DNA from 2 places in the Streptomyces yunnanensis genome. Region 1 is predicted to be linked to the other one. Evidence: predicted binding sites of a transcription regulator. Region 1 holds the regulator's gene; the other holds the start of a gene.
The links. The regulator HrcA, encoded in region 1, represses chaperone genes, less so after heat shock. The targets are predictions, from matches to a motif close to TTNGCACTCNGNNNNNCNGAGTGCNAA.
Positions count from the first base shown of each region.

Region 2: a site for HrcA is predicted at 7,795-7,821, ahead of groL (chaperonin GroEL). Genes of this name have one in related genera too.

Region 1 covers NZ_CP095749.1:6,327,847-6,343,156, forward strand. The annotation lists gene MOV08_RS27560 (MBL fold metallo-hydrolase) at 1-304, opposite strand, end outside; gene hrcA (heat-inducible transcriptional repressor HrcA) at 624-1,640, shown strand; gene dnaJ (molecular chaperone DnaJ) at 1,641-2,777, shown strand; gene MOV08_RS27575 (nitronate monooxygenase) at 3,023-4,123, shown strand; gene MOV08_RS27580 (16S rRNA (uracil(1498)-N(3))-methyltransferase) at 4,120-4,863, shown strand; gene MOV08_RS27585 (OsmC family protein) at 4,964-5,395, opposite strand; gene MOV08_RS27590 (histidine triad nucleotide-binding protein) at 5,606-5,965, shown strand; gene MOV08_RS27595 (ribonuclease Z) at 5,972-6,877, shown strand; gene MOV08_RS27600 (HAD family acid phosphatase) at 6,919-7,713, opposite strand; gene MOV08_RS27605 (enolase C-terminal domain-like protein) at 7,929-9,236, shown strand; gene MOV08_RS27610 (S-(hydroxymethyl)mycothiol dehydrogenase) at 9,357-10,442, shown strand; gene MOV08_RS27615 (MBL fold metallo-hydrolase) at 10,442-11,071, shown strand; gene MOV08_RS27620 (family 4 glycosyl hydrolase) at 11,176-12,525, opposite strand; gene MOV08_RS27625 (carbohydrate kinase family protein) at 12,593-13,786, shown strand; gene MOV08_RS27630 (PhoH family protein) at 13,937-14,938, shown strand; gene ybeY (rRNA maturation RNase YbeY) at 14,978-15,310, shown strand, end outside.
Region 2 covers NZ_CP095749.1:4,223,782-4,239,091, reverse strand. The annotation lists gene otsB (trehalose-phosphatase) at 1-396, shown strand, start outside; gene MOV08_RS18080 (hypothetical protein) at 386-1,072, opposite strand; gene MOV08_RS18075 (cytochrome c oxidase assembly protein) at 1,170-2,258, opposite strand; gene MOV08_RS18070 (alpha,alpha-trehalose-phosphate synthase (UDP-forming)) at 2,356-3,843, opposite strand; gene MOV08_RS18065 (glucosyl-3-phosphoglycerate synthase) at 3,893-4,861, opposite strand; SAM riboswitch class I at 5,038-5,195, shown strand; gene thrC (threonine synthase) at 5,213-6,490, shown strand; gene MOV08_RS18055 (MoaD/ThiS family protein) at 6,547-6,825, shown strand; gene MOV08_RS18050 (cold-shock protein) at 7,292-7,495, shown strand; gene groL (chaperonin GroEL) at 7,985-9,607, shown strand; gene MOV08_RS18040 (hypothetical protein) at 9,697-10,017, opposite strand; gene MOV08_RS18035 (Ig-like domain-containing protein) at 10,111-10,512, opposite strand; gene MOV08_RS18030 (DUF998 domain-containing protein) at 11,012-11,965, shown strand; gene MOV08_RS18025 (PTS transporter subunit EIIC) at 14,088-15,310, opposite strand, start outside.

The DNA.
Region 1 (15,310 bases):
CGTGCCGCAGCAGCTCGGCCAGTCCGGTCGCGCCGAACACCTCCACCCCCGCGAAGGCCGCGGTGCCCAGGACGTGGTCGAAGTGCGCGTGGGTGAGCGCGACATGCGTCACATCGCGGCCCAGCACCGCGCGGACCGTCCGGCGCAGTTCGGCCCCGGCACCGAGCGTCGGGCCGGTGTCGACGATCAGCACGCCGTCCGAGCCGGCGATCACGCCGATCGTCTCGTCCCAGCCGGGCATCCGGCGCCGGACGACACCCTCGCCGAGCCGCTCCCAGCCCGCCTCTTCCCAAGTGGTGCGCATACCGAGACGCTAGCCCCTGTCGTCGAACTCCCGCCTGCCGTCCGACGTCCGGCACGCACTGCGGGCAGTACGGCTACCGCCCGGGGCTTTTGCCCGGGGCCGTGGCGGGGCGGGATCAGGGGGACCTCGGGGTGCGATCAGGGGGCTCTCAGGGGCGACCCGGGGGTCGGATTCCGCGGTGGTGGGTAAGCCCTCGGTACGCCCGCCCTTGCCGCATCCGTGCTACCCGGCCGTACACTGGCTCCGGGTCTGGCACTCGGCCCGTGCGAGTGCCAGGAGAAGAGACGACACGGCGGGACGGCCGACTGGAGGTGGCGGAATGCTCAGTGAACGCAGGCTCGAAGTGCTGCGCGCCATCGTCCAGGACTATGTCGGGACGGAGGAGCCGGTGGGTTCCAAGGCGCTCACCGAGCGCCACAGGCTGGGCGTCTCCCCGGCCACCGTCCGCAACGACATGGCGGCCCTGGAGGACGAGGGCTACATCGCCCAGCCGCACACCAGCGCCGGCCGGATCCCGACGGACAAGGGCTACCGCCTCTTCGTCGACAAGCTCGCCGGCGTCAAGCCGCTGTCCGTCCCCGAGCGACGGGCGATCCAGAACTTCCTCGACGGCGCCGTCGACCTGGACGACGTGGTGGGCCGCACGGTGCGCCTGCTGGCGCAGCTGACCCGGCAGGTGGCGGTGGTGCAGTACCCGTCCCTGACGCGGTCGACGGTCCGGCACGTCGAACTCCTGGCGCTGGCCCCGGCCCGGCTGATGCTGGTGCTGATCACCGACACCGGCCGCGTCGAGCAGCGGCTCATCGACTGCCAGACGCCGTTCGGCGAGACGTCCCTGGCGGATCTGCGCGCCCGGCTCAACAGCCGGATCGTCGGCCGCCGTTTCACGGACGTCCCGCAGCTGGTGCAGGATCTCCCGGAATCCTTCGAACAGGACGACCGGGCGACCGTCTCGACAGTACTGTCGGTACTGCTGGAGACTCTGGTGGAGGAGACCGAAGAGCGGCTCATGATCGGCGGCACCGCCAATCTGACGCGCTTCGGGCATGATTTTCCCCTGACCATCCGGCCGGTGCTGGAAGCCCTTGAGGAGCATGTGGTGATGCTCAAGCTGCTCGGGGAGGCCAAGGACTCGGGCATGACCGTGCGCATCGGGCATGAGAATGCTCACGAGGGCCTGACGTCCACCTCGGTCGTCACCGTCGGATACGGTTCTGGCGACGAGGCCGTCGCGAAATTGGGCGTGGTCGGACCGACCCGCATGGACTACCCCGGAACGATGGGAGCGGTACGCGCAGTGGCACGTTACGTCGGACAGATCCTCGCGGAGTCGTAAGTGGCCACGGATTATTACTCGGTCCTCGGTGTCGGTCGGGACGCCTCGCAGGACCAGATCAAGAAGGCGTTCCGGCGGCTGGCGCGCGAGCTGCACCCGGACGTGAACCCGGACCCCAAGACCCAAGAGCGGTTCAAGGAGATCAACGCCGCCTACGAGGTCCTCTCGGATCCGCAGAAGAAGCAGGTCTACGACCTCGGCGGCGACCCCCTCTCGCAGTCCGGCGGTGCCGGCGGCGCGGGCGGCTTCGGCGCGGGCTTCGGCAACTTCTCCGACATCATGGACGCGTTCTTCGGCACGGCCTCGCAGCGCGGCCCGCGCTCGCGGACCCGCCGCGGCCAGGACGCCATGATCCGCCTCGATGTCGAGCTCAGCGAGGCCGCGTTCGGCACCACCAAGGACATCCAGGTCGACACCGCCGTCGTCTGCACCACGTGCAGCGGCGAGGGCGCGGCGCCGGGCACCTCGGCGCAGACCTGCGACATGTGCCGCGGTCGCGGTGAGGTCTCGCAGGTCACCCGGTCCTTCCTGGGCCAGGTCATGACCTCCCGGCCCTGCCCCCAGTGCCAGGGCTTCGGCACGGTCGTGCCGACGCCGTGCCCCGAGTGCGCGGGCGACGGACGGGTCCGCTCCCGCCGCACCCTCACGGTCAAGATCCCGGCCGGTGTCGACAACGGCACCCGGATCCAGCTGGCCGGCGAGGGCGAGGTGGGCCCCGGCGGCGGCCCCGCCGGCGACCTCTACGTCGAGATCCACGAGCTGCCCCACGCGGTGTTCCAGCGGCGCGGCGACGATCTGCACTGCACGGTCACCATCCCGATGACCGCGGCGTCGCTGGGCACCAAATGCCCGCTGGAGACGCTGGACGGGATGGAGGACGTCGACGTGCGGCCCGGCACCCAGTCCGGCCAGTCGATCCCGCTGCACGGCCGCGGCGTGACGCACCTGCGCGGCAACGGCCGGGGCGATCTGATCGTCCACGTCGAGGTGCAGACCCCGACCAAGCTCGACCCGGAGCAGGAGGAACTCCTGCGCCGACTGGCCAAGCTGCGCGGCGAGGAGCGCCCCCAGGGCCAGTTTCAGCCGGGGCAGCAGGGGCTGTTCTCGCGGTTGAAGGATGCGTTCAACGGGCGGTAGCTGTTCGGCCGGGGGTCCGGGGGGCGTCCCCCGGGCAGGCACAGCCAGCCGGGGCAGCAGGGGCTGTTCTCGCGGTTGAAGGATGCGTTCAACGGGCGGTAGTCGTCCGGCCGCCCGCCCGGGATCGTTCCCCGGGCGAGCGCGGCACGAAGCAGGAGCCACCTCGACCGGGGCGGCGGTCCGGGCGTTTCCCGTGACCGCCGCCCCGGTTCTGGGTGGGGCGCCGGGCGTGACACGATGTGGGCATGCCCACCGCGCTCACCGATTTCTGCCGTCACCCCATCGTGCAGGCCCCGATGGCGGGCGGCGGCTCCGGACCCGAGCTGGCCGCCGCCGTCTGTGAGGCCGGTGGCCTCGGCTTCCTGGCCGCCGGCTACAAAACCGCCGACGGGATGTACCAGGAGATCAAACAGCTGCGGGGGCTGACCGGCCGGCCCTTCGGCGTCAACCTCTTCATGCCGCAGCCCGCCCTCACCGACACCTCCGCCGTCGAGGTCTACCGCGAGCAACTCGCCGGCGAGACCGCCTGGTACGAGACCGAGCTCGGCGACGTCAACGGCCCCACCGACGACGGCTACGAGGCCAAGGTCGCGATCCTGCGCGACGACCCGGTGCCGCTGGTCTCCTTCACCTTCGGCTGCCCCTCGCGGGCGGTCCTCGACGCGTTCGCCGAGGTCGGCACGTACACCGTCGTCACGGTCACCACCGCCGCCGAGGCGCAGGCCGCACAGTGGTCGGGCGCGGACGCGGTGTGCGTACAGGGCGTGGAGGCGGGCGGCCACCAGGGCACCCACCGGGACGATCCGCACGCCGACGGGACGGGCTCCGGGCTGGGCCTGCTGGCGCTGCTCGCCCAGGTCCGGGAGACGGTGCAGATCCCGGTGATCGCCGCCGGCGGGCTGATGCGCGGCGCGCAGATCGCGGCGGTGCTGGCCGCCGGAGCCTCGATGGCGCAGCTGGGCACCGCGTTCCTGGCCACTCCCGAGTCCGGCGCCAACCCGCTGCACAAGCAGGCGCTGACCAACCCCCTTTTCACGCATACCGAGTTGACCCGGGCGTTCTCCGGGCGGCCGGCCCGCGGCCTGGTGAACCGTTTCCTGAGGGAGCACGGCCCGTACGCCCCGGCCGTCTACCCCGCCGTGCACTACCTCACCGCCCCGGTCCGCAAGGCCGCCGCCAAGGCGGGCGACGCGCAGGGGCTCAACCTCTGGGCGGGGCAGGGGCATCGGCTGGCGCGGGAGATGCCCGCCGGGCAGTTGGTGGGGGTGCTGGCCGCCGAACTCGACGCCGCCCGCGTCTCGTTGGGCCTGGGCGGCCCGGGCTACGGACCGGGCGGTGCGGTGTGACCGCGCCCGTCTTCCTCGTCGAGTCGCTCGCCGGTGTACGGGCCGGGGGCACGCTGACCCTGGACGGCCCCGAGGGCCGGCACGCGGTGTCGGTGCGGCGGCTGCGGGTCGGCGAGGAGGTCGTGCTGACCGACGGCGCCGGGACCGGTGCGCAGGGCACGGTCGCCGCCGTCGAGGGCAAGGACCGGCTGACCGTCGCCGTCAGCGGGCTGCGCACCGAGGAGCCGCCGGTGCCCACCCTCACCGTGGTGCAGGCGCTGCCCAAGGGCGACCGCGGGGAGTTGGCCGTGGAGACCATGACGGAGACCGGGGTGGACGCCATCGTGCCGTGGTCCGCGGCGCGCTGCGTCACGCAGTGGAAGGGCGAGCGGGCCGCCAAGTCGCTGGCCAAGTGGCGTGCCACGGCACGCGAGGCGGGCAAGCAGTCCCGCCGGCTGACCTTCCCGCGGGTCGCCGATCCGCTGTCGACCAAGCAGGTCGCCCAGTTGCTCGCCGACGCCGACTTCGCCGCCGTCCTGCACGAGGAGGGCAGCACCCCGCTCGCCACCGCCGAACTCCCCACCGAGGGCTCGATCGTGCTGGTCGTCGGCCCCGAGGGCGGGGTCTCGCCGGAGGAGCTGGCGGCCTTCGCCGAGGCGGGCGCCAAGCCGTACCGCCTGGGCGCGTCCGTGCTGCGGACGTCCACGGCCGGCACCGCGGCGACCGCCCTGCTGCTGGGCCGCACCGGCCGCTGGAGCTAGGTCCGCAACGTCCCGTCGTGCGCCCGCCGGGCGCGGGCGACGGGACGTCACGGCGTGCCGGGCCGCCCCAAAGGCCGGCCGGCACGCCGCCGTTGGTCCGTCAGCCGAGCAGTTCGGCGTGCAGCGTGAGGTTCTTGACGCCCGCCAGTGCCTGGCTGACCGGGCAGTTCTTCTTGGCGTCCTCGGCCGCGGCCTGGAAGTCCGCCTCGGACAGGCCGGGGACCCGGGCCTTGACGGTCAGCACGATGCCGGTGATGCCCTCACCGGGCTGGAAGGTGACGTCGGCCCGGGTGTCCAGCGCCTCGACGGTGTAGCCCTTGCCGGCCAGGCCGTGCGAGAAGGCCATCGAGTAGCAGGAGGAGTGGGCCGCCGCGATCAGTTCCTCGGGGCTGGTCACGCCGCCCGGCTGCTCCGCTCGGGCGGGCCAGTTCACGTCGTAGGTGCCGATCTTGGACGATTCCAGGGCGACGGTGCCCTTGCCCTGCAGGAGGTTGCCTTCCCAGTGGGTGGTGGCGGTGCGCGTGGTTGCCATGGTGCATAACTCCCGTTTGTGGGGCCAATGCGGTCTGAGAGATCAGCTTAGGCTCTGCCGGGCCGCGATTCGGGAGACCGCCCCCGGGGCCGACCCCGGGGAGGGCCGTCACGGGCCGCCCCGGGACGTGCCGGGGTGATCGGCTAGCATCCGGAGGGCGTACGCAGGGTGCGTACGGCGCATGCCGCGCGACCCGGGAGGAGCCCACCGGTGGCGGGAGAACCGCAGGCCGACTGCCTGTTCTGCAAGATCGTGGCGGGAGAGGTACCGGCGACGATCGTCCGCGAGACCGAGACCACCGTCGCGTTCCGCGACATCAACCCCCAGGCCCCGACGCACGTCCTGGTGATCCCCAAGGCCCACTACCCGAACGCGGCGGAGCTCGCCGCCGCCGAGCCGAAGGTGATCGCCGACATACTGTCCGAGTCCCGTGAGGTCGCGGCCGACGACCAGATCGAGGAGACCGGCTACCGGGTCGTCTTCAACACCGGCTCCGGCGCCGGCCAGACCGTCTTCCACGCCCACCTGCACGTCCTCGGTGGCCGCGGCCTCCAGTGGCCCCCCGGATAACGAGCCATGTCGGTACGCGAACTGGTCGTCCTCGGGACCGCCAGCCAGGTCCCCACCCGGCACCGCAACCACAACGGCTATCTGCTGCGGTGGGACGGTCAGGGGCTGCTCTTCGACCCCGGCGAGGGCACCCAGCGCCAGATGTTGCGGGCCGGGGTCGCCGCCCACGACATCAACCGGATCTGCATCACCCACTTCCACGGCGACCACTCGCTGGGCCTGGCCGGGGTGATCCAGCGGATCAACCTCGACCGGGTGCCGCATCCGGTGACCGCCCACTACCCGGCCAGCGGCGAGCGGTTCTTCGAGCGGCTGCGGTACGCCACCGCCTACCGGGAGACGGTCCGGATCGCCCAGCGGCCGGTCTCCGCCGACGGTGAACTGGACCGCGCCAAGGGATACGTCCTCCAGGCGCGCAAGCTCTCGCACCCGGTCGAGTCGTACGGCTACCGCCTCACCGAGCCGGACGGCCGGCGGATGCTGCCCGAGAAACTGGCCGCCCACGGCATCGCCGGACCGGACGTCGGCCGCCTCCAGCGGATCGGCGAGCTGAACGGCGTCACCCTCGACGAGGTCAGCGAGGCCCGCCCCGGCCAGAGCTTCGCCTTCGTCATGGACACCCGGCTGTGCGACGGCGTCCATGCGCTCGCGGCAGGCGTGGACATGCTGGTGATCGAGTCCACGTTCCTCGACGAGGACGTCCAACTGGCCGAGGAACACGGGCACCTGACGGCCGGGCAGGCGGCCCGGGTGGCCGCCGACGCCGGCGTGCGCCATCTGGTGCTCACGCACTTCTCGCAGCGCTACGCCGACCCCGCCGACTTCGAGCGGCAGGCGCGCGCGGCGGGCTTCGGCGGCGAACTCACCATCGCCACGGACCTGCTGCGGGTGCCGCTCCCCAAGAGGCGCTGAGGGGCCCCGGCGCCCCCCTGGAGGGCGCCGGGGGCCGCCGCCTACGGCAGGTAGTACATCGGGTTGGGCAGCTTGAAGGTGCGCGCCGCCGCGCCGCCCTCCAGGTCGCTGTACTGGTCCCCGAAGTTGGCGACGACGCGGTAGCCGAGGGACTCGATGTGCCGGCGGGTGCCCGACTTGAAATCGATGGTCGAGCAGGTCTTCCCGCACGGCAGGTAGGCGGGCGGGTGCTCCTTGTCCCGCAGGTAGACGTGGGCGCGGTCCAGCGGGACGCCGTAGCCGACGTTCTTGAGGTTGCGCACGCTCCAGTCGCGCTGCGCCTCCTTGCGGCCGGTGAGGAAGAAGACCTCGGCGCCCTTCTTGTGGGCCCAGTTGACCAGGTCGTTCATCCCGAAGACCGCGGCCATGTCGGTGTGCTCCAGGTACTCGTCCTGGGACTTGGGCGTGAAGTTGAAGCCGACCTTGAGCTCGTAGTTGTAGGTCAGCAGGGTGGTGTCGTCCATGTCCAGGACGATGGCCGGCTTGGCCTTGCCGGTGCCCTTCTTGGCGAGCGCGCCGGTCAGGTAGGCGCGGGCCTTGGCCTCTATGCCGCGGACCTGGCGGGCGTAGTTGCTGGTGGGGGAGGCGTAGTGCTCGCCGTCGGCCGTCACCGTGTCGCCGTAGTACGCCTTGATCTTGTCCTGCACCAGGGTGAGGTTGGGGATCTCCTTGTCGGTGCGCGGCACGGAGTGCTCGGCGGTGGCCTGGCCGGCGCCGAACACCGCGGTGCCGGCGACGAGCGCGGCGGCCACCGCACCGCCCAGGCGGACACGACGGGAGAGGGCGGGACGGGGCATGCGCGGCTCCTTGAAAAGCGTGGGGGATGGTCCCGGGTAGGTGTAACAGAGGTGGTGCGGAGGTATCTACGCGCGAAGATTAAAGGATTGGTAAAGGGTTGGGTGGTGCGGGGGTCCAACTGGACGGTGTCGCACGGCTCTTGACGGAGAGCGGGCGCGCTCCCTAGCCTCCATCCCGGTCCATGGATGTTGTCTACATATGGAGACGAACGCCGATGGTCGCCCCCCGCCCCGCGGACCTGGCCGTCACCGAGGTCCGACTCACCCCGGTCCTGATCGCCGACCCCCCGCTGCTCAACACCCAAGGCGTGCACCAGCCGTACACCCCACGCCTGATCATCGAGCTGGTCACCGCGGGCGGCGCCACCGGCCTGGGGGAGACCTACGGGGACACCGCGTACCTCGACCTGGCCCGCCCGCTGGCCGCCGCCCTGATCGGCCGGTCGGTCACGGACCTGAACGGCCTGGCCGCGCTCGCCGAGCGGATGCGCGGCCCGTCGCAGCCGGCCGGCCCGGACGGCGTCGACGCCGCCGGACTGCGCGGCGTCCGCACCGCCGGCAAACTGCGGCGCTCGGTCCGCTCCGGCTTCGAGGTCGCCTGCCTGGACGCCTGGGGGCACGCCGCCGGCCTGCCCGTGCACGCCCTGCTCGGCGGCGCGCTGCGCGAACGGGTCGCCTACAGCGCCTATCTCTTCTACCGGTGGGAGCGACACCCCGACGGGCCGGGCGAGCCGGACGACTGGGGCGCCGCCCTCGACCCGGCCGGCATCGTCGCCCAGGCCCGCCGGTTCGCCGACCGCCACGGCTTCACGTCCTTCAAGCTCAAGGGCGGGGTCTTCCCGCCCGACCAGGAGTGCGCCGCGATCCGGGCTCTGGCCGAGGCGTTCCCGGGCCGGCCGCTGCGACTGGACCCCAACGGCGCCTGGTCGGAACGGACCGCCCTCCAGGTGGCGGACGAACTCGCCGACGTCCTGGAGTACCTGGAGGACCCGGTCAGCGGTACCGAGGCGATGGCCCACGTCGCGGCCCGTACACCGGTCCCACTCGCCACCAACATGTGCGTCACCACCTTCGAGGAGATCCCCGAGGCGGTCGCCAGGGGCGCCGTACGGATCATGCTCTCCGACCACCACTACTGGGGCGGACTGCACGCCACCCGGGAACTCGCCGCGCTCTGCCGCACCTTCGGCCTCGGCCTGGCCATGCACTCCAACACCCACCTGGGGATCAGCCTCGCCGCCATGACCCACGTGGCGGCCACCGTCCCCAACCTGGACCACGCCTGCGACACCCACTACCCCTGGCAGACCGAGGACGTCCTCACCGAGCGCCCGACCTTCCGCGCCGGCCACCTGGACGTCGGCGACGCCCCCGGCCTCGGCGTCACCCTCGACCGCGCCCGGCTCGCCGCCCTGCACCGCCGCTGGCTGGCCGACGACGGCCGCTACCGGGACCGCGACGACGCCGCCGCGATGCGGCGCGCCGACCCCGGCTGGACCACCCCCGCGGTGCCCCGCTGGTGACCCGGGCGGGCGCGGCCGTGATCCTGTCCGTGGCCGGTCCCTTTCCGTACGGTGTGGCACGACTCGGTGGCCGTGCGCCACAGTGGTCCCGTACGTGATCTTCGAAGAGGGGCGGTACCGATGGCACAGGAAGTGCGCGGCGTCGTGGCGCCGGGGAAGAACGAGCCGGTCCGGCTGGAGACGATCCTGGTGCCCGATCCGGGGCCGGGCGAGGCCGTGGTGAAGGTGCAGGCGTGCGGGGTGTGCCACACCGACCTGCATTACAAGCAAGGCGGCATCAACGACGACTTCCCGTTCCTGCTCGGCCACGAGGCCTCCGGTGTGGTGGAGTCGGTGGGCGAGGGCGTCACCGACGTCGCCCCCGGGGACTTCGTCGTCCTCAACTGGCGTGCGGTGTGCGGCTCCTGCCGGGCGTGCCTGCGCGGGCGGCCCCAGTACTGCTTCAACACCCACAACGCCCGGCAGAAGATGACGCTCAAGGACGGCACGGAACTGAGCCCGGCGCTGGGCATCGGGGCGTTCGCCGACAAGACGCTGGTCGCCGCCGGCCAGTGCACCAAGGTCGACCCGGGCGTCGCACCGGCCGTCGCGGGGCTGCTGGGCTGCGGGGTGATGGCCGGGATCGGCGCCGCGATCAACACCGGCGGGGTCGGTCGCGGCGACGCGGTCGCGGTCATCGGCTGCGGCGGGGTCGGCGACGCGGCGGTGGTCGGCGCCCGGCTGGCCGGCGCGGCGAAGATCATCGCCGTGGACATCGACGACCGGAAGCTGGAGACGGCCCGCACCATGGGGGCCACCCACACCGTCAACTCCCGCACCACCGACCCCGTCGAGGCCGTCCGCGAGCTGACCGGCGGCTTCGGCGCTGACGTCGTCATCGACGCGGTCGGCCGCCCGGAGACCTACCGGCAGGCGTTCTACGCCCGCGACCTGGCCGGCACGGTGGTCCTGGTGGGCGTGCCCACCCCGGAGATGACCCTGGAACTCCCCCTCCTGGACGTCTTCGGCCGAGGCGGCGCCCTGAAGTCCTCCTGGTACGGCGACTGCCTGCCCTCCCGGGACTTCCCCATGCTGATCGACCTCCACCAGCAGGGCCGGATCGACCTCGGCGCGTTCGTCACCGAGACCATCGGGATCGACGAGGTGGAGCGGGCCTTCGACCGGATGCACGCCGGCGACGTGCTGCGCTCGGTGGTGGTGCTGTGATGACCGTCCGCGTCGACCACCTCGTCACCTCAGGGACGTTCTCGCTGGACGGCGGCACCTGGGACGTCGACAACAACGTGTGGATCGTCGGCGACGGCGCGGAGGCGGTCGTCATCGACGCCGCCCACGACGCCGACGCCATCCTCCGCGCCCTCGACGGACGCACCCTGCGCGCGATCATCTGCACCCACGCGCACAACGACCACATCGACGCGGCGCCGGCGCTCGCCGCCCGCACCGGGGCGCGGATCCTCCTGCACCCCGACGACCTGCCGCTGTGGAAGCAGACCCACCCGGACACCGCCCCCGACGGGGAACTGACGGATGGTCAGGTACTGACCATCGCCGGAACCGACCTGAGGGTGCTGCACACCCCCGGACACGCCCCCGGCGCGGTCTGCCTCCACGCCCCCGACCTGAACACCGTGTTCACCGGGGACACCCTCTTCCAGGGCGGCCCCGGGGCCACCGGCCGGTCCTTCTCCGACTTCCCGACGATCGTCGACTCGATCCGCGACCGGCTGCTGACCCTGCCGCCGGCGACCGTGGTCCGGACCGGGCACGGCGACTCGACGACCATCGGGGACGAGGCCCCGCACCTCGCGGAGTGGATCGCCCGGGGGCACTGACGACAGGCCCTAAGGGGCGGCCGAACAGATCCCGTAGGGGGTACGGGCGCCCCCTGCGGGGCCACAACGTGGCCGGGGGCGGGGGGAATTCCCGTGGTCCGGCCTCACGTCCGCCCGGAGTCCGTGGCCGCTCGTTGCAGGATGCGGGCGGCCACCGCGGGGGAGTCCACCAGGGGGTGCAGGGCCAGCGCGCGCAGGGCCGCGTCGCGGTCCTTGAAGAGGGCGGCCGCCATCGTCTCCCGTTCGACGGCCTTGATCTGGAGCATCAGCCCCAACTGGTCCTCGCGCAGCGGCGCGCAGGGCAGCGGCCGGGCCCCCTTGGCGGTCACCTCGCAGACCGTCTCCACGATCGCGTCCGGCGCCAGCTGCGGCACCGTCGTCCCGTTGCGGACGTTGAGGATCAGCCGCCGTCCGGAATCGCCGGCGATGGCGTGCATCAGCGCCAGCGCCACCCGGTCGTAGCCGCCGCCCTCCAGGTCGTCGCTGTCCCGCTGCCAGCCGCCGGTCGCCTCCCGGCTGTGCGCCATGTACGTCTCCTCGCGCTCCAGCCGGGTGCGCTCCCACAGGTCGTACACCGCGTCCGGGGCACCGGCCGCCGCGGCCCGTTCGAAGAAGCCGCCCTGCTGCCGGTCCAGGAACTCCCCGCGGGTCTCCCGGGTGTCCCGTACGGAGTGCAGGGTCTCCCGGCGGAAGTAGTAGTAGTGCAGGTACTCGTTGGGGAGGGCGCCGAGCACCCCGAGCCACTCCGGGCCGAAGAGGCGGCCCTCCTCGAAGGAACCCAGGGCCGTGGCATCGCCCAGGAGGCCCGGCAGCACATCGGTGCCGTCGAGGGTCAACGAACGCAGCCAGCCGAGGTGGTTGAGGCCCACGTAGTCGTAGCCGGACCGCGCCGGGTCCTCCAGGGCCGCCGGGTCCGCGCCGACCGCCCGCGCCGCCCGGCGCACCAGCCCCACCGGCGAATCACAGATCCCGATCACCCGGTCCCCCAGCACCTGCGCCATCGCCTCGGTCACCATCCCCGCGGGATTGGTGAAGTTGATGACCCACGCCCCCGGGGAGAGCGCCGCGACCCGCTCGGCGACGTGCAGCGCCACCGGGATCGTGCGCAGCCCGTAGAGGACCCCGCCCGCACCGACCGTCTCCTGGCCCAGCACCCCCTCCGACAGCGGGATCCGCTCGTCCCGGATGCGGCCCGCGGTACCGCCGACACGTATGGCGGAGAACACGAAGTCGGCGCCCGTCAGCGCCGCGTCGAGAGTTTCCGCCACTCGTACGGGTACCGGTCGGGTACGGCCCTGTGCGAGCCGGGCCAGCACGCCGGTGATCACCGCGACCCGGCGCGGGTCGGTGTCGTACAGCGTCAGCTCGGAGACGGAGCGTGCCGGGTCGTCCAGCAGTGCGCGGTAGACCAGCGGCACGCGGAAGCCGCCACCACCGAGAATGGAGAGCCTCATGGGGCGGAACGTACCGCAGCATCAGGCACACTGGCGGCACGAGTTGCGTACGAGAGGGGCGAGCGCGGTGAACAGTGGCCGACGCGATGTCCAACCGCCCGCGGGGCCGGCCGCCGTGCCCCCGGGGCTCGATCCGCTGGCCGCGGTGCGCCGCGACGGCGATCCGCCCACCGACGTCTATCTCACCGGCACCGTCTTCCTCGACATCATCTTCACCGGCCTGGATTCCGCCCCGGTCCGCGGCACCGAGTCCTGGGCCCGCGGCATGGGCTCCAGCCCCGGCGGCGTCGCCAACATGGCCACCGCGCTGGCCCGGCTCGGGCTGCGCACCTCCCTGGCCGCCGCGTTCGGCGACGACATGTACGGCGAGTACTGCTGGGAGGCGCTGGAACAGGGCGAGGGCATCGACCTGGCGCTCTCCCGCAAGATCCCCGGCTGGCACTCACCGGTCACCGTCTCCATGGCCTACGAGGGCGAGCGGACCATGGTCTCGCACGGCCACGAGGCACCGCCCCCGGAGCACGCCTTCGACGGCGGGCACGCCCCCGGCTGCCCGCCGCCGACCAGGGCCTGCGTCGCCGCGCTCGTCCCCGGCCGCCGGGAGGGCTGGCTGGGCTGCGCGGCCGGCCGCGGCAGCCGGATCTTCGCCGACGTCGGCTGGGACGACACCGGCCGCTGGGACCCCACCGACCTCGCCGACCTGGAGCACTGCGAGGCGTTCCTGCCCAACGCCGAGGAGGCGATGCGCTACACCCGCACCGACTGCCCGCGCGCCGCCGCCCGCAAGCTCGCCGACCTCGTCCCGCTCGCCGTCGTCACGCTCGGCGCGGAGGGCGCCTACGCGGTGGACGCCCGCACCGGCGAGAGCGCCGAGGTGCCCGCCATCGCGGTGGAGGCGCTGGACCCGACCGGCGCCGGGGACGTCTTCGTCGCCGGCTTCGTCACCGGCACCCTCGCCGACTGGCCGCTGGCCGACCGGCTGTCCTTCGCCGGGCTGAGCGCCGCGCTGTCGGTGCAGGAGTTCGGCGGCTCGCTCTCCGCGCCCGGATGGACGGAGATCGCCGCCTGGTGGAGCCGGGTGCGGGCCTGCGACACCGGGGCCGCCGCCGGCCTGCGCCGCCAGTACGGCTTCCTGGACGCCGTGCTGCCCGCGCCCGACGGCACCGCCGGACCGTCCGGCGCCGCGGACGCCGCGCGTCCCGCCGGACCGGCGCCGCTGGCCCGCGCGGTCCCCACGATCGGCTTCCGCCGCCCGGCCTGAGCGCGCCCCTGCGGTCGCCCCGGAAAAGCCGTCCGGCTTGTCAGTGCCCCGTCGTACTCTGGTAGCGCAAGGAGCCAGTGCCGGCACCTCCGCGGAGGTCCGCACCTGTGATGAGCGAAGGATGGGGGTAGCAGGCCACCCGGCCTACCCATGACGCAGACACCCACACGAGCGCAGGCGAGCGCCCAGTTCACGGTCCCGGCCAAGCACCCGATGGTGACGGTCCTGGGGTCCGGCGACTCGCTGTTGCGCGTGATCGAGGACGCCTTCCCCGCCACCGACATCCACGTCCGGGGCAACGAGGTCAGCGCGGTCGGTGACGCCCGCGAAGTCGCCCTCGTGCAGCGCCTTTTCGACGAGATGATGCTGGTGCTCCGCACCGGACAGCCGATGACGGAGGACGCAGTGGAACGCTCCATCGCCATGCTGCGCGCGGCGGAGAACGGCGACGGAGCGAGCGAGACCCCGGCAGAGGTGCTCACCCAGAACATCCTCTCCAACCGCGGCCGCACCATCCGCCCCAAGACCCTCAACCAGAAGCGCTATGTCGACGCCATCGACAAGCACACCATCGTCTTCGGGATCGGTCCGGCCGGCACCGGCAAGACCTACCTGGCGATGGCCAAGGCCGTCCAGGCCCTCCAGGCCAAGCAGGTCAACCGGATCATCCTGACCCGCCCCGCGGTCGAGGCCGGCGAGCGCCTGGGCTTCCTGCCCGGCACCCTCTACGAGAAGATCGACCCCTATCTGCGCCCGCTCTACGACGCACTGCACGACATGCTCGACCCGGACTCCATCCCGCGGCTGATGGCGGCGGGCACGATCGAGGTCGCGCCGCTGGCGTACATGCGCGGACGAACCCTCAACGACGCCTTCATCATTCTCGACGAGGCGCAGAACACCAATCCCGAGCAGATGAAGATGTTCCTCACCCGGCTCGGCTTCGACTCGAAGATAGTCGTGACGGGCGACGTGACCCAGATCGACCTGCCGGGCGGCACGAAGAGCGGACTGCGCCAGGTCCGGGAGATCCTGGACGACGTCGACGACGTGCACTTCTCCCTGCTCACCAGCAAGGACGTGGTCCGGCACAAGCTCGTCGGCCGTATCGTCGACGCCTACGAGAAGTACGACAGCCGCAACGGCCAGTAGCCCGCGCTGCGCGACCAAGAAGCGAGACCCACCTTCCCCATGTCGATCGACGTCAACAACGAGTCCGGTACGGACATCGACGAGCAGGCGATCCTGGACGTCGCCCGCTATGCCCTCGCCCGGATGCGGATCCACCCGCTCTCCGAGCTGTCCGTCATCGTCGTGGACGCCGAGGCCATGGAGCAGCTCCACATCCAGTGGATGGACCTCCCGGGCCCGACCGACGTCATGTCCTTCCCGATGGACGAGCTGCGGCCGCCGTCCAAGGACGAGGAGGAGCCCCCGCAGGGGCTTCTCGGCGACATCGTGCTCTGCCCGGAGGTCGCCGAGAAGCAGGGCACGGAGGCTCCGACGGCCCACAGCATGGACGAG
Region 2 (15,310 bases), 2.1 Mb from region 1:
GAACCGCTCACCGCGCTCGCCGAGCGGCACGGCCTGATCGTCGAACCGGGCCGGCTGGTGCTGGAGCTGCGCCCGCCCGGGATGGACAAGGGCGTCGCGCTCGCCGAGTGGGTCGCGGAGACCGGGGCCGCCGCCGTCCTCTACGCCGGCGACGACCTCGGCGACCTGGCCGCCTTCGCCGCCGTCGAGAAACTGCGCTCCGACGGCACGGCCGGCGTCCTGGTGTGCAGCGGCAGCAGCGAGGTCACCGAACTCGCCGAGCGCGCCGACCTGGTCGTCGACGGCCCGAAGGGCGTGGTGGCCCTGCTCAACGCCCTCGCGGACCACATCGAGAACCCACCACAGGAGCCGGACGGGCCGGACGAGCCGGATGGGGCGGCCGGGGCTACTCCTTGAGGCCCAGGGAGGACAGCGCCGTCGTCCAGTCGTGCGCGATGGCCTGCTGCGCCTTGCCCAGATCGGCCTTGCCGGAGCAGATGGCCGCCTTGAGCTTGTTCTCCACGCCGTCCTTGGGGTTGTTGGGCCCGGCGCCCGGCTTGTGCCCCGGGGACGGCGGCTCGACCCAGAGGTTGCGCGGGTCGTTGGGGTCGCCGCCCAGCTGGAGGCTGATGAGGTGGTCGTACTCGGCGTCGTGCGGCGAGCCGGTGTAGCCGTAGGACTTGGCGTTGGCGGTCTTCTCGCGCCCGGTGATGCTCACCGGCGGCCGGATGCCCTTGGTGTACCCGCTCTGGCAGATCGTGGTCTTCAGCGTCTGCGGGGTGACCTTGGGGTTGGTCGCCCCGGGGGTGCACGTGGGGTCGGGCAGCGGCTGCTTGTCGGCGGTGTAGCGGAAGTGGCAGGTGCCGGGCGCGGGTTGCTTCTGCACCGTGTACGCCGACTGCGGCCCGGGGCCGACGGGTATCGACCCCGACGGCGCGGAGGCGGACGCCGACCCGGACGGCGTGCCGCCCTTCGCGTCGGCGCCGCCCTTCCCGGTCTTCCCGGACGAACAGCCGGCGACCGCGGTCGCCAGGACGGTGACGGCCGCAACCGCGGCCCACCGTGCGGAATATGAGCGTGTGCTGAGGGGCATGGGAAAGGACTACCCCGTTCGGGCCCGCCGCAGCCACAACACGGGAGCGCGGGGGAGCCCCGAAGGGGCGGACGAGGCAGGACTTCGCGGAAACGTCCTAGCGCCCCCGCCGGAACCGTTCGCCGACCTCCCCCTGATCGGTCTCCCACCAGGGCCGCGTCAACTCCGGCTGCGGCACGGCCGCCTCGCCCGGCGACGAGGTCGTGGTCGTCACCGTGGACGCGGTCGTCGCGGTTGCCGCGGTTGCCGTCGTTGTCGTGGGCGTGGGCGCCGCCGTGGCCACCGCGAGCTCCCGGTCCAGCCGCTCGTCCAGCGCCCGCGTCCTGCGCCGCTCGTCGCGCACCCACTCCGCGAACACCGCGATCAGGAACGGCAGTCCGACCAGCTCGGCGATGGTCAGCATCAGCCCGCCGCCGATCATCTGGTCCTGCTGCGGGCTCGGATCCCACGGCCGGTGCTGGGACGCGTACCAACCGCCCGCGATCAGCGTTCCGCTGGTCATCACCACGATCCCCGGCACCGCGTCCACCAGGCCGTCCAGCAGCACCAGCAGCGCCCGCACCGGATGGCTGCACCACGACGGCAGCAGCTCCTGGCGGGTGAGCATCGGCAGCACGAAGAGGCTGCCGGTGACGAGCAGTTGCAGATACATCAACTCGTGCAGCGGACCGTGCCGCAGCGCGGTCGGGAAGTACGGCGTGAAGTAGATCGCCAGCTCGGAGGAGAGCACCAACACCGTGCTGACCAGCGGAAACGTCAGGAAGCGGAGGAGTCGACCGGAGAGCGCCGCGCGCAGCCGGCTGGCCGCCGGTCGCTCCTGCGGCAACGCGGCGAGCGCCAGCGACAACGGGTCGCCCAGCGCCAGCCCCAACGGCGCGATCAGGTCCAGCACGATGTTCTGCACCGCGGCCGGCCAGAACAGCTCATGGTCGTAGACCGCCAGCCCCGACATGGTGGCCAGCGCGATCGCGCCCAGCCCCAGCCCGGCGAACGCCACCGTCCGGGCCACCGGCCAGCGCTCCCCGCGCCGCGCCAGCCGCACCACGCCCCAGGCGTAGAGGCCGCCCAGGACGAGGATCAGCACCAGCGCGTACGGGTCGAGCCGCCAGCTGTCGATCAGCCGCCCGGCGGTCAGCTCCGGCAGACCGGACGCGACCGTCGTCGAAGCAAGCGTTGTCACTGTCACGGCCCACCACGCTAGACCCGCGCGTCGACGATCTACCGGCGGGGTTCCCTCTCGCCCGCCCCCGGGGCCGGCGGCCCGGCCGGCGACGGTCCGCCGGTCACTCGCCCAGCGCCTGCAACTGCTCCAGGAACCACCGCGCCGGCGGCAGCGCGGTCGCCGCCGCGGCCAGCCGGGCGGTGCGCGCGGCCCGCTCCTCGGCCGGCATGGACAGCGCGGCGTGCAGCGCCTCGGCGGTCTGCGCCACGTCGTAGGGGTTGACCGTCAGCGCGTCCGCACCGAGCTCCTCCCAGGCGCCGGCCTCCTGGGAGAGCACCAGGGCGCACCCGGCGTCGGAGACCACCGGGACCTCCTTCGCGACGAGGTTCATCCCGTCCCGGATCGGGTTGACCAGTGCCACGTCCGCCAGTCGGTACGCCGCCAGCGACCGCGCGAAGTCGTCCTTGACGTGCAGCACGACCGGCTGCCAGCCCGCCGTCCCGTATTCCGCGTTGATCTCCTCGGCGAGCGCGCCGACCTGCGCGGTGTAGTCGCGGTAGACGGCCAGGTCCTGCCGCGAGGGGTAGGCGAACGCCAGGTGCACCACCCGCTCGCGCCACTCCGGCCGGTCGGCCAGCAGCCGCCGGAAGGCCAGCAGCCCGCGCACGATGTTCTTGGACAGCTCCGTCCGGTCCACCCGCACGATCGTCTTCCGGTCGGTGCCGCCGATCTGCCCGCGCAGCGCCGCCATCCGCTCCTCGACGTCCGGCCGCCGGGAGCGCTCCCGCAGGAACTCGGCGTCCGCCCCCAGCCCATGGACCCCGATCCGGGTCCGGTGCGCCTTCCGGTCCGGCGGCACCGCGACCACGCTGGGCGCCTCGTGCCGCGGCCAGTGCGCCGTGCAGTCCGGCCCCAGCGCCCGCTCGCAGCACGCGGTGAACGCCCGCGCCCACCGCTCGGTCAGGAAGTTCGCCCGGTCGGCGCCGAGGATGCCCAGCACCAGCTGCCGCTGGACGTCGTCGGGCAGCATCGCGAAGTACTCCGGCGGCGCCCACGGGGTGTGCGAGAAGTGCGCGATCCGGACGTCCGGCCGCACCTCGCGCAGCATCGCCGGCACCAGCGCCAGGTGGTAGTCCTGCACCAGCACCGCCGCACCCGGGCTCGCACTGTCCGCCAGCGCCGAGGCGAACGCCGCGTTGTACGCCTCGTACGCCGCCCACTGGCCCCGGAAGTCGGTGTCGAACACCGGCTCCAGCGGCGTCTGGTACAGCATGTGGTGGACGAACCACAGCACGGAGTTGGCGACGCCGTTGTAGGCCGCGGCGTGCACATCCGCCGGGATGTCCAACATCCGGACGCGCTGTCCATCGGTGTCCGCCACGTCCAGCAGCCCACCGGTCCGCCGAGCCGCCTCCCGGTCGCCGTCGCCCAGCGCCGAGCACACCCACACCGCGTCGGCCCCGATCGTCGAGAGCCCCGACACCAGCCCCCCGCCACCCCGCTTGGCGCTCAGTTCACCGCCCTCTCCCAGGGCGTACGACACGGGCCCGCGGTTGGACGCGACGAGGACCTCGGCACCTGGCTGGACCGCACTGCGCTCGGAGACCATGTCGCGACATTAACCCGTCACGGATCCGCGCAAACGTACGGATCGTCCCTCAGGCCGCCCGCCGTTCCGCGTATTCCGGTATTTCGGCCATCGGCGGCCGCTCCTCGGTGTCCACCGCCGTCGTCCGCGGCACGAAGCCGTGCTCGCCGCGCTCGAACTGGGTCAGCCGGGGCCGCACCAAATGACCGCGGGCCAACCGGAGTTGGGCGGTGCGGTAGATCGCCGCGGCCATCCGGCCGAGCGCCTGGCCGCCCTGGTGGCGGTGCCTGCGCACCCCGACGTCCACCTGCGCCAGGGCGTCCAGCCCGACGGTGTGCAGCGCGTCCACCAGCAGCCCCAGCTCCACCCCGTAGCCGACCGGGAACGGCAGCCGCTCCAGCAGCGAGCGGCGCGCCGCGTACTCCCCGCCCAGCGGCTGCACGAACCCGGCCAGCTGCGGCCAGTGGAGGTTGAGCAGCGGCCGGGCGACCAGCTCGGTGACCCTTCCGCCCTGCTCGCCTCCGGCAGTCGGCCCGCCCCGGCCGGTGTCCAGCGGCCGGTCGTACATCGCCTTGACGAACTGGACCTCCGGGTCGGTCAGCAGCGGCCCGACGATCCCCGAGACGAAGGTGGACGAGAATTCCCGCAGGTCGGCGTCGACGAAGCAGACGATGTCGCCGCTGGTCACCAGCAGCGAGCGCCACAGCACCTCGCCCTTGCCGGGCAGCGCCGGGATCCGGGGCAGCACGCTGTCCCGGTGGACGACCCGGGCGCCGGCCGCCGCGGCGACCTCGGCGGTGCGGTCGGTGGAGCCCGAATCCAGCACCACCAGCTCGTCGACCAGAGGCACCTCCGCGGTCATCAGATCGGCGCGGATCGCCGCGACGATCGCACCGACCGTCGCCTCCTCGTCGAGCGCGGGCAGCACCACACTGACCGTCCGACCCGTCTGGCGCTTGGCCTCCAACAGCTGCTCCAGGGGGCGGTCCGCGGCGGACCAGGAGCGGCCGGCCAGCCAGCGCTCCACTTCTTCCAGCACGTCTACGACTCTCCTCGGCGGCCCCCCGAACGGGAGCCCGTTATGTGATCCATCTCGCGGACCGGACGACTATCTCAACGGTGAGTGCCTTCGGTTACAGTCTTGAACAACGCGGAGGACCCTCGCATGTCGGGGTCACCGCGCAACAAACGCCTGGGTTCCGCCCAGTGCCATACCGCTCATCCAGAGGGGCAGAGGGACACGGCCCGTTGAAGCCCCGGCAACCCTCCAGCCGGTCTCCGCCGCACGACAGCACAGTGCGCGCGCGAGGCTCCCGGCTAGGGAAGGTGCCAAATCCGTCTCACGGCGAAATGCGTCGTGAGGAAGATGAGGAGAAAGGGCCTCGCCTCCATGGCTGTGCAAGCAACCGAATCCACGCCTTCTGTCGCACTCGGTCCCGCCGTAGCCCTGTCCTGTCGCGAATGCGGCGAGCGCTTCCCGCTCGGTCCGATCTTCGCGTGCCAGGAGTGCTTCGGCCCGCTGGAAATCGCCTACGCGCTCCCCACCGGCGACCCCGAGGCGCTGAAGAAGCAGATCGAGGCCGGTCCCGCCAACATCTGGCGCTATGCGCCGCTGCTGCCCGTCCCCGCGGACGTGGCCGACAAGCCCAACCTCAACCCCGGTTTCACCAAGCTCGTCAAGGCCGACCGGCTCGCCGCCGAGCTGGGCGTCACCGGCGACCTCTACGTCAAGGACGACTCCGGCAACCCCACCCACTCCTTCAAGGACCGGGTCGTGGCGATCGCCGTCGAGGCCGCCCGCGCCTTCGGCTTCACCACCCTCTCCTGCTCCTCGACCGGCAATCTCGCCGGTGCGGTCGGCGCCGCGGCGCGCCGCGCGGGCCTGAAGTCCTGCGTCTTCATCCCGCACGACCTGGAGCCCGGCAAGGTCGTGATGGCCGCGGTCTACGGCGGAGACCTGGTCGCCATCGAGGGCAACTACGACGACGTCAACCGCTTCTGCTCCGAGCTCATCGGCGACCCGCTGGGCGAGGGCTGGGGCTTCGTCAACGTCAACCTCCGCCCGTACTACGGCGAGGGCTCCAAGACGCTGGCGTACGAGATCTGTGAGCAGCTCGGCTGGCGGCTGCCGGACCAGCTGGTCATCCCGATCGCGTCCGGCTCCCAGCTCACCAAGATCGACAAGGGGCTGAAGGAGCTGATCGCCCTCGGCCTGGTCGAGGACAGGCCCTACAAGATCTTCGGGGCGCAGGCCGAGGGCTGCTCGCCGGTGTCCGCGGCCTTCAAGGCCGGGCACGAGGTCGTCAAGCCGCAGAAGCCGAACACCATCGCCAAGTCGCTGGCGATCGGCAACCCGGCGGACGGCCCGTACGTGCTCGACATCGCGCGCCGCACCGGCGGCGCCGTCGAGGACGTCACCGACCCGCAGATCGTGGACGCGATCAAGCTGCTGGCCCGTACGGAGGGGATCTTCGCGGAGACCGCGGGCGGCGTGACCGTCGGCGTGACCAGGAAGCTCATCGAGAACGGCGTGCTGGACCCGTCGCTGACCACCGTCGTGCTGAACACCGGCGACGGCCTGAAGACCCTCGACGCCGTCGCCTCCGGGCCCACCGCCACCATCCGGCCGGACCTGGACGCGTTCCGCGCGGCCGGCCTGGCCGGCTGAGCCGTCCCTCCGCCCGTCCCGTTCCGCACCCCCCGTACCTCCTGGAAGGCAGCACCATGAGCGTCAAGGTCCGCATCCCCACCATCCTGCGCACGTACACCGGCGGCGAGGCCGAGGTCACCGCCGAGGGCGCGACCCTCTCCGAGGTGATCGCCGACCTGGAGAAGAACCACCGGGGCATCGCGGCCCGGGTGCTCGACGACGCGGGCAAGCTGCGCCGCTTCGTGAATGTCTACATCAACGACGACGACGTCCGCTTCGAGCAGGGACTCCAGACGCCGACCCCGGAAGGCGCGGGCGTCTCTATCATCCCGGCGGTCGCCGGAGGCTGCTGATACGCCCGACGACTGTCCGGTGCGGCGCGATATGGATCGTATTCGCGCCAACTCTTTGCCGGTAGTGACCGGAAATTGCCCCGTCCGAGCTAAACGGACGGGGCAATTCCGTGTTGTGAAAGGCGATACCATTGGGGCGATCCCCCTCCGGTTATCTCCGTGTGCATGCCGAACGCATATGAGATCGCGGTGACTTGTGCGCAAGTTGTGTGCGCGATTTGTCGTCTATGCCACTTATTCCCGGCCCGACTTGGCCTGAGATAACGGGATTTGAGCGCATACAGCCGTTTCCCTGGCGCAAGAATTCTCGTCCGATTGACCTGTTGCGCTGGGCATTGGTCCAGATACATTCAGCGGCGGTCGACGCGTTCCGGCGCACACCCCACGGGCCATTCCGGGGGGTGAGGTCTGACCCGGGTCCGCGGAGTGCGGTCCTGTGCAAGGGCCAGTAATAGGGGAGTTAGGCATGGCTCAGGGCACCGTCAAGTGGTTCAACGCGGAGAAGGGGTACGGCTTCATCGCGGTCGACGGTGGTGCGGATGTTTTCGTCCACTACAGCGCGATCCAGATGGACGGGTACCGCACCCTGGAGGAGGGTCAGCGGGTCGAGTTCGAGATCTCGCAGGGCCAGAAGGGGCCACAGGCGGACATGGTCCGGGTCACCGCCTGAGGCGGCGGCCGACTGCATCGTTTCGCGGAAGGCCCGCATCCCCGAGTACGGGGTTGCGGGCCTTCTGTCGTTCCCGAGGGGTCGCGCGCGCCTCGCGGGCGCGCGGGCGCGCGCGGGCGGAGGCAAGGGGCGGTGAGCAGGGGGCGGCGCCCGTCTCGCGGACGGGGCCCGACCCTCTCGCGGGCGAGCGGCACACCGCCCGTCAAGCACCTCTACCCACCCCCGGCCCGAGTGTCACCACCATGGGAGACATCTCCGGAGCCGCTTGCACTCGATGGGTGCGAGTGCTAATCATTGCGTTAGCACTCTCCCCGTGAGAGTGCTGAATACGGACCGGGTCGGTGAGGCCCGCACGCCAGGTGGGGCAAGGAACCACACGGCATGCAGGCCGTCCGTCGCGGGCGCCAGCGCGGTCCGAGCTTTCCTCCCCCGAGCTCAACTCCGTTCGAGCGAGGGGGTACCCCCATCAGCCCGGAGGGACCACTTCACATGGCCAAGATCATCGCGTTCGACGAGGAGGCGCGGCGCGGCCTTGAGCGCGGTATGAACCAGCTCGCCGACGCCGTCAAGGTCACCCTCGGCCCCAAGGGCCGCAACGTCGTCCTTGAGAAGAAGTGGGGCGCCCCCACGATCACCAACGATGGTGTTTCCATCGCCAAGGAGATCGAGCTGGAGGACCCGTACGAGAAGATCGGCGCCGAGCTGGTCAAGGAGGTCGCGAAGAAGACGGACGACGTCGCCGGTGACGGCACGACGACCGCGACCGTCCTGGCCCAGGCGCTGGTCCGCGAGGGCCTGCGCAACGTCGCCGCCGGTGCCAACCCGATGGCCCTGAAGCGCGGCATCGAGAAGGCCGTCGAGGCCGTCTCCGGTGCGCTGCTCGACCAGGCCAAGGAGATCGAGACCAAGGAGCAGATCGCCTCCACCGCGTCCATCTCCGCCGCCGACCCGCAGATCGGCGAGCTCATCGCCGAGGCCATGGACAAGGTCGGCAAGGAAGGCGTCATCACCGTCGAGGAGTCCCAGACCTTCGGTCTGGAGCTGGAGCTCACCGAGGGTATGCGCTTCGACAAGGGCTACATCTCGGCGTACTTCGCGACCGACATGGAGCGCATGGAGGCGGCGCTCGAGGACCCCTACATCCTCATCGTCAACTCCAAGGTCAGCAACGTGAAGGACCTGCTGCCCCTCCTTGAGAAGGTCATGCAGTCCGGCAAGCCGCTGCTGATCATCGCCGAGGACGTCGAGGGCGAGGCCCTGTCGACCCTGGTCGTCAACAAGATCCGCGGCACCTTCAAGTCCGTCGCGGTCAAGGCGCCCGGCTTTGGCGACCGCCGCAAGGCCATGCTCGGCGACATCGCCATCCTCACCGGTGGCACCGTCATCTCCGAGGAGGTCGGCCTCAAGCTGGAGAGCGCCGGTCTCGACCTGCTCGGCCGCGCCCGCAAGGTCGTCATCACCAAGGACGAGACCACCATCGTCGACGGTGCCGGTGACAGCGAGCAGGTCCAGGGCCGGGTCAACCAGATCCGCGCCGAGATCGAGAACAGCGACTCGGACTACGACCGCGAGAAGCTCCAGGAGCGCCTCGCGAAGCTGGCCGGCGGCGTGGCCGTCATCAAGGCCGGTGCCGCGACCGAGGTCGAGCTCAAGGAGCGCAAGCACCGCATCGAGGACGCCGTTCGCAACGCGAAGGCGGCCGTCGAGGAGGGCATCGTCGCCGGCGGTGGCGTGGCCCTGCTGCAGGCTTCCTCGGTCTTCGAGAAGCTGGAGCTGGACGGCGACGAGGCCACCGGTGCCGCCGCCGTGAAGCTGGCCCTGGAGGCCCCGCTCAAGCAGATCTCCGTGAACGCCGGCCTTGAGGGTGGCGTCATCGTGGAGAAGGTGCGCAACCTGACCCCGGGTCACGGCCTGAACGCCGCGACCGGCGAGTACGTCGACATGATCGCCGAGGGCATCATCGACCCCGCCAAGGTGACGCGCTCCGCGCTGCAGAACGCCGCCTCCATCGCGGCGCTGTTCCTCACCACCGAGGCCGTCATCGCCGACAAGCCGGAGAAGGCCGCCGCGGCCGCTCCGGGCGGCATGCCGGGCGGTGACATGGACTTCTGATCGACCTCTGGTTGATCAACGTCCGCTCGTTCGCCGGGGCGGTACCCCTCTCCCAGGGGTACCGCCCCGGCGGCGTTGTGCGCCGGGCGTTACGGCAGGCGGTCCGGGAGCCAGGTGGGGAGCTCCTCGGTCCGGGCGGTGTCCAGGATGGAGGCGCTGCGTTCGTCGTAGCCGACGAGGACGACGTCCCGGCCCCGGCGGCGGAGTTCGTCCAGGAGCGGGTATCCGCGGCGGTTGAGGTGCTCCCAGGAGAGGTCCAGGTCGCTGGGGCCGGTGTTGAAGCCGTCGGCCCTCAACACCGGGCGGACCAGGCCCTGATGGCCCTCGCCGTAGTAGACCCAGGCGCTGCCGCCGGGCAGTCGCCAGGTCTCGTCGAGGGCGGGGGCCGCTTCGGCGGCCGGCCCGGGCACCGGTGGCCAGGAGGACCGCGGCGGCGACCTGCAGGGCCTCGGCGGCCTGCTCTTCGGTGATGTCCATGAGCGCTCCTCCCTTGAGGGGGTCGGCTACTTCGCGAAGGTGAGGACAAGGACCGCGGCGGTGGAGCTCTGGCCGCGGCTGCTGGTGACCGCGTGGGCGAAGGAATCGCAGCCGGACGAACCGGAGTTGGGGGTGTGAGCGACCGTGCCGCCCTGCACGGCGGCGGTGCCGTCGGCGGGCGCGGCCACCCCGCTGACGGTCAGGCCGCGCGCCGTGCCGGAGCCGCCGTTGGTGTCGTCGGAGAGGACGTCGGCGATGACCGGGGTGACCGGGGTGACCGGGGTGACCGGGCGGGCCTGGGCGGCGTCGTCATCATCGAGCCGACGACCGCCGCGCGGGCCACGGCCGCGCCGACGCGGCGGTCGTCCTTCCCCCGCCCGCCCTGCCCCGCGCGCAGCCGGCCGGTGTCCCGTGTCTGTCTGGATCATTGCCGCTGTCCCTCCCGTGGAGCCGATGCCGGTGCGCGGGCCCTTCGCCGTCGCGTCCGTTCCCGGCGAGGCAATGACAGCGGCATGGTCGCTCTTCGCACCAGTCTGTATGTGGACAGTCACGATCGCCGCTATACGGAAGCGCGATCGTCGGCCGATCGGGAACGAAGCATTGCTCACACGAACACCCGTTCGTTCGATCACGAACGGTCGGCAACCGGACGGCCGACGATCGCCCGCCTCGCCGACGACGCCTCACACCCGATGCCGTGAATGGCTGGATCAGTCGATCAGGGGACATGTTCCGCCTGTCGAGTGGCGGCTCGGCGCGCCTCCGAACGGCGCGCCAACGTAGCGGGCCCCACCGGGGAGAACCTCGCCTAGGGCCCGTCATCACACTCCCGCACGCCACCCACCGCCCGGCCCGCCCTCCCGGCGAACGACGGGAGCCCGACGACAGGCCCCAGGACCCCGCCCCCACCCGGAACAGGACCCGCCCGTGCCGAACGTCCCCAACCCCACGACGACCGGTGCCCGCACCGTCTACGAGCCCGTGGTCACCCCCACCACCCGCTACGCCGGACGGGAGGCGACGGCGGCCCTCCTCTTCGCCGCCGCCGCCCTGCTCTACAACTGGTGGCCGCTGGAATTCGTCCTCCCCACCGGCCTCGACCCCCGCCACTCCTACGTCAGCGAGCTCTACGCCGCCGACCAGCCACTGCGCCTCCTCTTCGGCGGCCTGGAAGGGGCCTGCGCCCTCCTCGTCATCACCGGCGCCCTGCTCGCCCGCAGCACACCCTCGGGCCACGGCCGCTGGGCCCGCGCGGGCTGGCTCTCCCTGGTCGGCCTCGCCCTCTCCTCACTGGCCGACGTCCTGCTGCCCATGGCCTGCGCCCCCTCGGTGGAACAGGACTGCATCGCCGTCCACCCCTGGCACACCGCCACCAGCGCCTTCGCCCACTTCTTCCTCTTCGCCTCGATGGCCTTCCTCAGCAGGGCCGCCGCCGTCCAACGTCCCCCCATGCCGGCGGTCCGCCGCTGGGGCCCACGCGTCCTGGCCGTGGCCATGCCCGCCGCGATCCTCACCGTCGGCCCGCTCGTCGGCCACCCCGGCTGGCACGGCGTCCCGCAACGCGTCCACCTGACCCTGGTCGGCGCGTGGTTCGCCCTCCTGGCCTGGGAGTTGGGCCGCTCGGCCCGCCGTCGACGCCGCTGGGCCGGCCACTGGGACGGCCCCTGGGCGCGCTACGTGGAGGGCCTCAGGCGCGCATGGCGGACCGAACCCGCCGGGCGCGCGAACGGACCTGCTCGGGAGCCAGACGCCCCGGAGCCGGGAGCTGCGGGGCCGGGAGCTGCGGGGCCGGGGACTGTGGAGCCGGGGAACGCGGGGCCGGGGGATCCGGGACCGGGGGCACAGGGGGCAGGTCCGACGCATCCGGACGCCCCGGAGTGAGCCGATGCGAAGCGGGGTGGTGGCCCGGTGCGGGGCGACTCCCGGTGAGACGGTCCTCGGTGGGGCGATCCCCGATGGGGCGGCCGTCGGTGAACTGAACTCCGGTGACCTGATCTGCGGTGAACTGATCTCCCGCGGGCCGGCCGCCCGTTGGCCGGTCGCCGGTGGGTCGATCTCCAGTGGGCCGATCCCCTGTGCGTGGGGCTTCGGCGCGCCGGTCGGCATGGCGGTCGGCATGGCGGTCGGTGCGTTGATCGGTGCGCCGATCGGTGGGGTGGCCGCTGGGGTGGTCGCTGGAGCGGTGGGCGTACTGGTCGGACTGCTGGTCGGCGTACTGGTCGGGTGGGGCTTCTCCCCGGCAGTCGCGGCAGATGCCGCCGGGGAGCGCTTCGGGGCGCCCTGGCACGCGACAGACCGTGCACTCCATGATGCGCGGTCCGGCCGGCCTGGCAGCCGGCACGCCAGGGGCCGGGGTCGGGGCTTGGATGACGGGCGGCAGCTTGGCCGTCAGCCGGGACAGTGCGAACCGGGCCGGGTGGTGGACGTGGGCCGGTAGCCCGGCTGTCAACGCGGCCAGGACTTGTTCCGGCGAGGCGCCCCTGGCCAGCCAGTCCGCCGCGAACGGCTCCAGGGCTGCGCAGTCGGCCGCGGAGAGCGTCAGGCGCGGCTCGACCCGCCCGAGGCCCGCGAGGAGGCCGTAGGCGGCGCTGCGGGGGCTGGAGGGGGAGAGGGAGGACGCGGGGGAGGGGGAGGGCGCGGGGGCGGCGGCTGGGTGCTCCGGCCGGCCGTTCTCCTGCGGCATATGCGGCATATGCGGCGCGCTCCCGGCGTGCGCCTCGGGGGAGTTACCGACCTGCACGATCGCTACGTCCGCGGGTACGTCTCCGGGCGCGTTCCCCGGCGCGTTCCCCGGCGCGTTCCCGGGCGCGCTCCCGGCGTGCAGGTCCGCCCACCAGGCGTCGTCCCGCGCTGTACGGGAGAAGTACGTCCGGGTCACCCACTGGGGGCTGCCGGCGGTGCCGATGTACGTCTCGGTGATCCGCCGCAGGTGGCCGGCCTCGGAGAGGCGGCGAAGGGCGGTCCGCAGGGCGCACTGCCCGTAGTCCGGTAACACCTTGGCCAGCGTCTTCACGGAGACGTCGGCCCCTTCGGGGAGCCGGTCGAGGTACGCGGCGATCGACGCCTCGCGGCGGGGGAGGTGGTCGAAGTCCGTGGGTCGGGGCGGACGTTGGTCCGGTGCGCCACGTTTGCCGAAACCTGGTTTGGCACGGGGGTGGGGGGCTGCGGACGCGGGCGCAGGAAAGCTAGAGTTTTCGTAAGTCATGAGATCGGCCTGTGATCTTGTGGCGAGACCCCGGCGTGGTGTTGGCGCACCTGCCGGGGTTGATTTGTTGCTGCGCACGCTAGACGGGCGGGACGCCGCGTGGCAAGCCCGCTACGGAACGTCATCTCGCCTGGTGTGCGAGGCAGTTGAGGCGGGGGAGGGAGGGTGGGTGGGTACTGGCCCGTCCACCCGTTCCTTGGAAAGAGGGCTCGAACGACGAGGCTTGAGCCCCGGGCGATGCCCCGTCGCACCGGGACACCTGCGGCCGGGCTGCGGCTGGGCCGAGGCCGACTGGCGGCCGGGCCGCGGCGGACCTGTGGCCGACGGGGGGCGACGGGGGCGGGTCTGCCCGCCTCAACGCCTTGACGCCTCAACGCCTTGATGCTTTGACGGCGTCGATGAACGCGCCCCCGCCGCCGCCCGAAGCGTGAGCGCCGGGTGCCGGGTGCCGGGTGCAGCGCAACTGCCCCCTGGGGCTACTGCCGTCGGCCCTGCCATCCGCCTCCCCCGAAGGCGTCGGATAGCCACTGGCGTTCGCTATGTCCGCGACCGTTCGCCACGCCCGCGACCCGATTACCGGACCTGGACCCGTGCCTGCATTCGTACGTTCACCTGAACCCGACCCTGTACGTGACGTGTACCTGTACCCGGACCCGCCCCCGGACCTGAACTGGGAGGGCGGCCAGGCGGTGTGAGGCGTGACGGGCACGCCGCGGCGGGCGTCCGACGGTGGGCGCTCGGTGAGGGGTGCTGCGAGGGGCGAGGGGAGAGGGGGGAGAGGGGAGGGCTCGTGGGTGGCTATCCGACGCCTTCGAAGGCGGGGCCCAGGGCCTCCGGGTTTCCCACTCGGGACGTGTCGGGAGCCGGGGCGTCGGCTTCGCCCTCTCCCCGCGTGCGGGGCGCGTCGTGGGGCGCGTTGAGGTCCGCGCGCTGCTGTCTGCTGAGGCCGAAGAAGTAGGTGCCGGCGAAGCCGACCGCGTAGCCGACCAGGAGGCCGAGGGCGTAGACGGTGATCGTCGTGCCGAGCGCGTGGTTGCCCTTGACCAGGGGGAAGAGGGCGAAGCCGGACGGGCCGATGGCGGTGGAGCCGACGGCGTCACCGAGTTGGTTGAACAGGCCGACGAAGCCGCCGCCGAACGCGCCGCCGACGCAGGCGGTGATGAAGGGGCGGCCGAGCGGCAGCGAGACGCCGTAGATCAGGGGCTCGCCGACGCCCAGGAAGCCCGCGGGGAGGGCGGAGCGGATCGTCGTGCGGATCGAGTGGTTGCGGCGGAGGCGCACGTACAGGGCGAGGGCGGCGCCCACCTGGCCCGCGCCGGCCATGGCGAGGATCGGGAGGAGGGTCGTATAGCCCTGCTGCTGGATCAGGGTGGTGTGGATCGGGATGAGGGCCTGGTGGAGGCCCAGCATCACGAGGGGGAGGAAGAGGCCGCCGAGGAGGAACCCGGCGAGCGCGCCGCCGTGGCCGAGCAGCCAGTTGGAGGCGGTGCCGATGGCGAGGGAGACCTCACCCGCGGCGTACATCAGGCCGAAGGCGGTGACCAGGCCGGTGAGGAGGACGGTGAGGGTGGGGGTGAGGAGGACGTCCAGGGCCTCGGGGACGCGTCGTCGGAACTGCTTCTCCAACTGGGCGGCGAGGAGCGCGGCGGCGAGGGCGCCGAGGACGCCGCCCTGCCCGGGTGCGAGCTTCTGGCCGAAGGCGGTGACGTTGGCGATGCCGGGGAAGACGATCACCGCGGCGACCGCGCCGCCGAGGACCGGGGTGCCGCCGAATTCCTTCGCGGTGTTGTAGCCGACGAAGACCGCGATCAGGGACATGAAGCCGGAGGCGATGGCGGTCAGGGCCGGCACCAGGGCGGGGAGCCAACCGGCGTTGGTGAGCAGGCCGTTGAGGCCGGCGATGACGCCGCAGCCGATCAGGGCGGGGATGAGCGGGACGAAGATGTTGGCGACGCGGCGGAGGAAGAGTTTGACGGGGGTGGCGTTGCGGGCCTTCTGGCGGGCCTTGAGGGTGGCGCCTT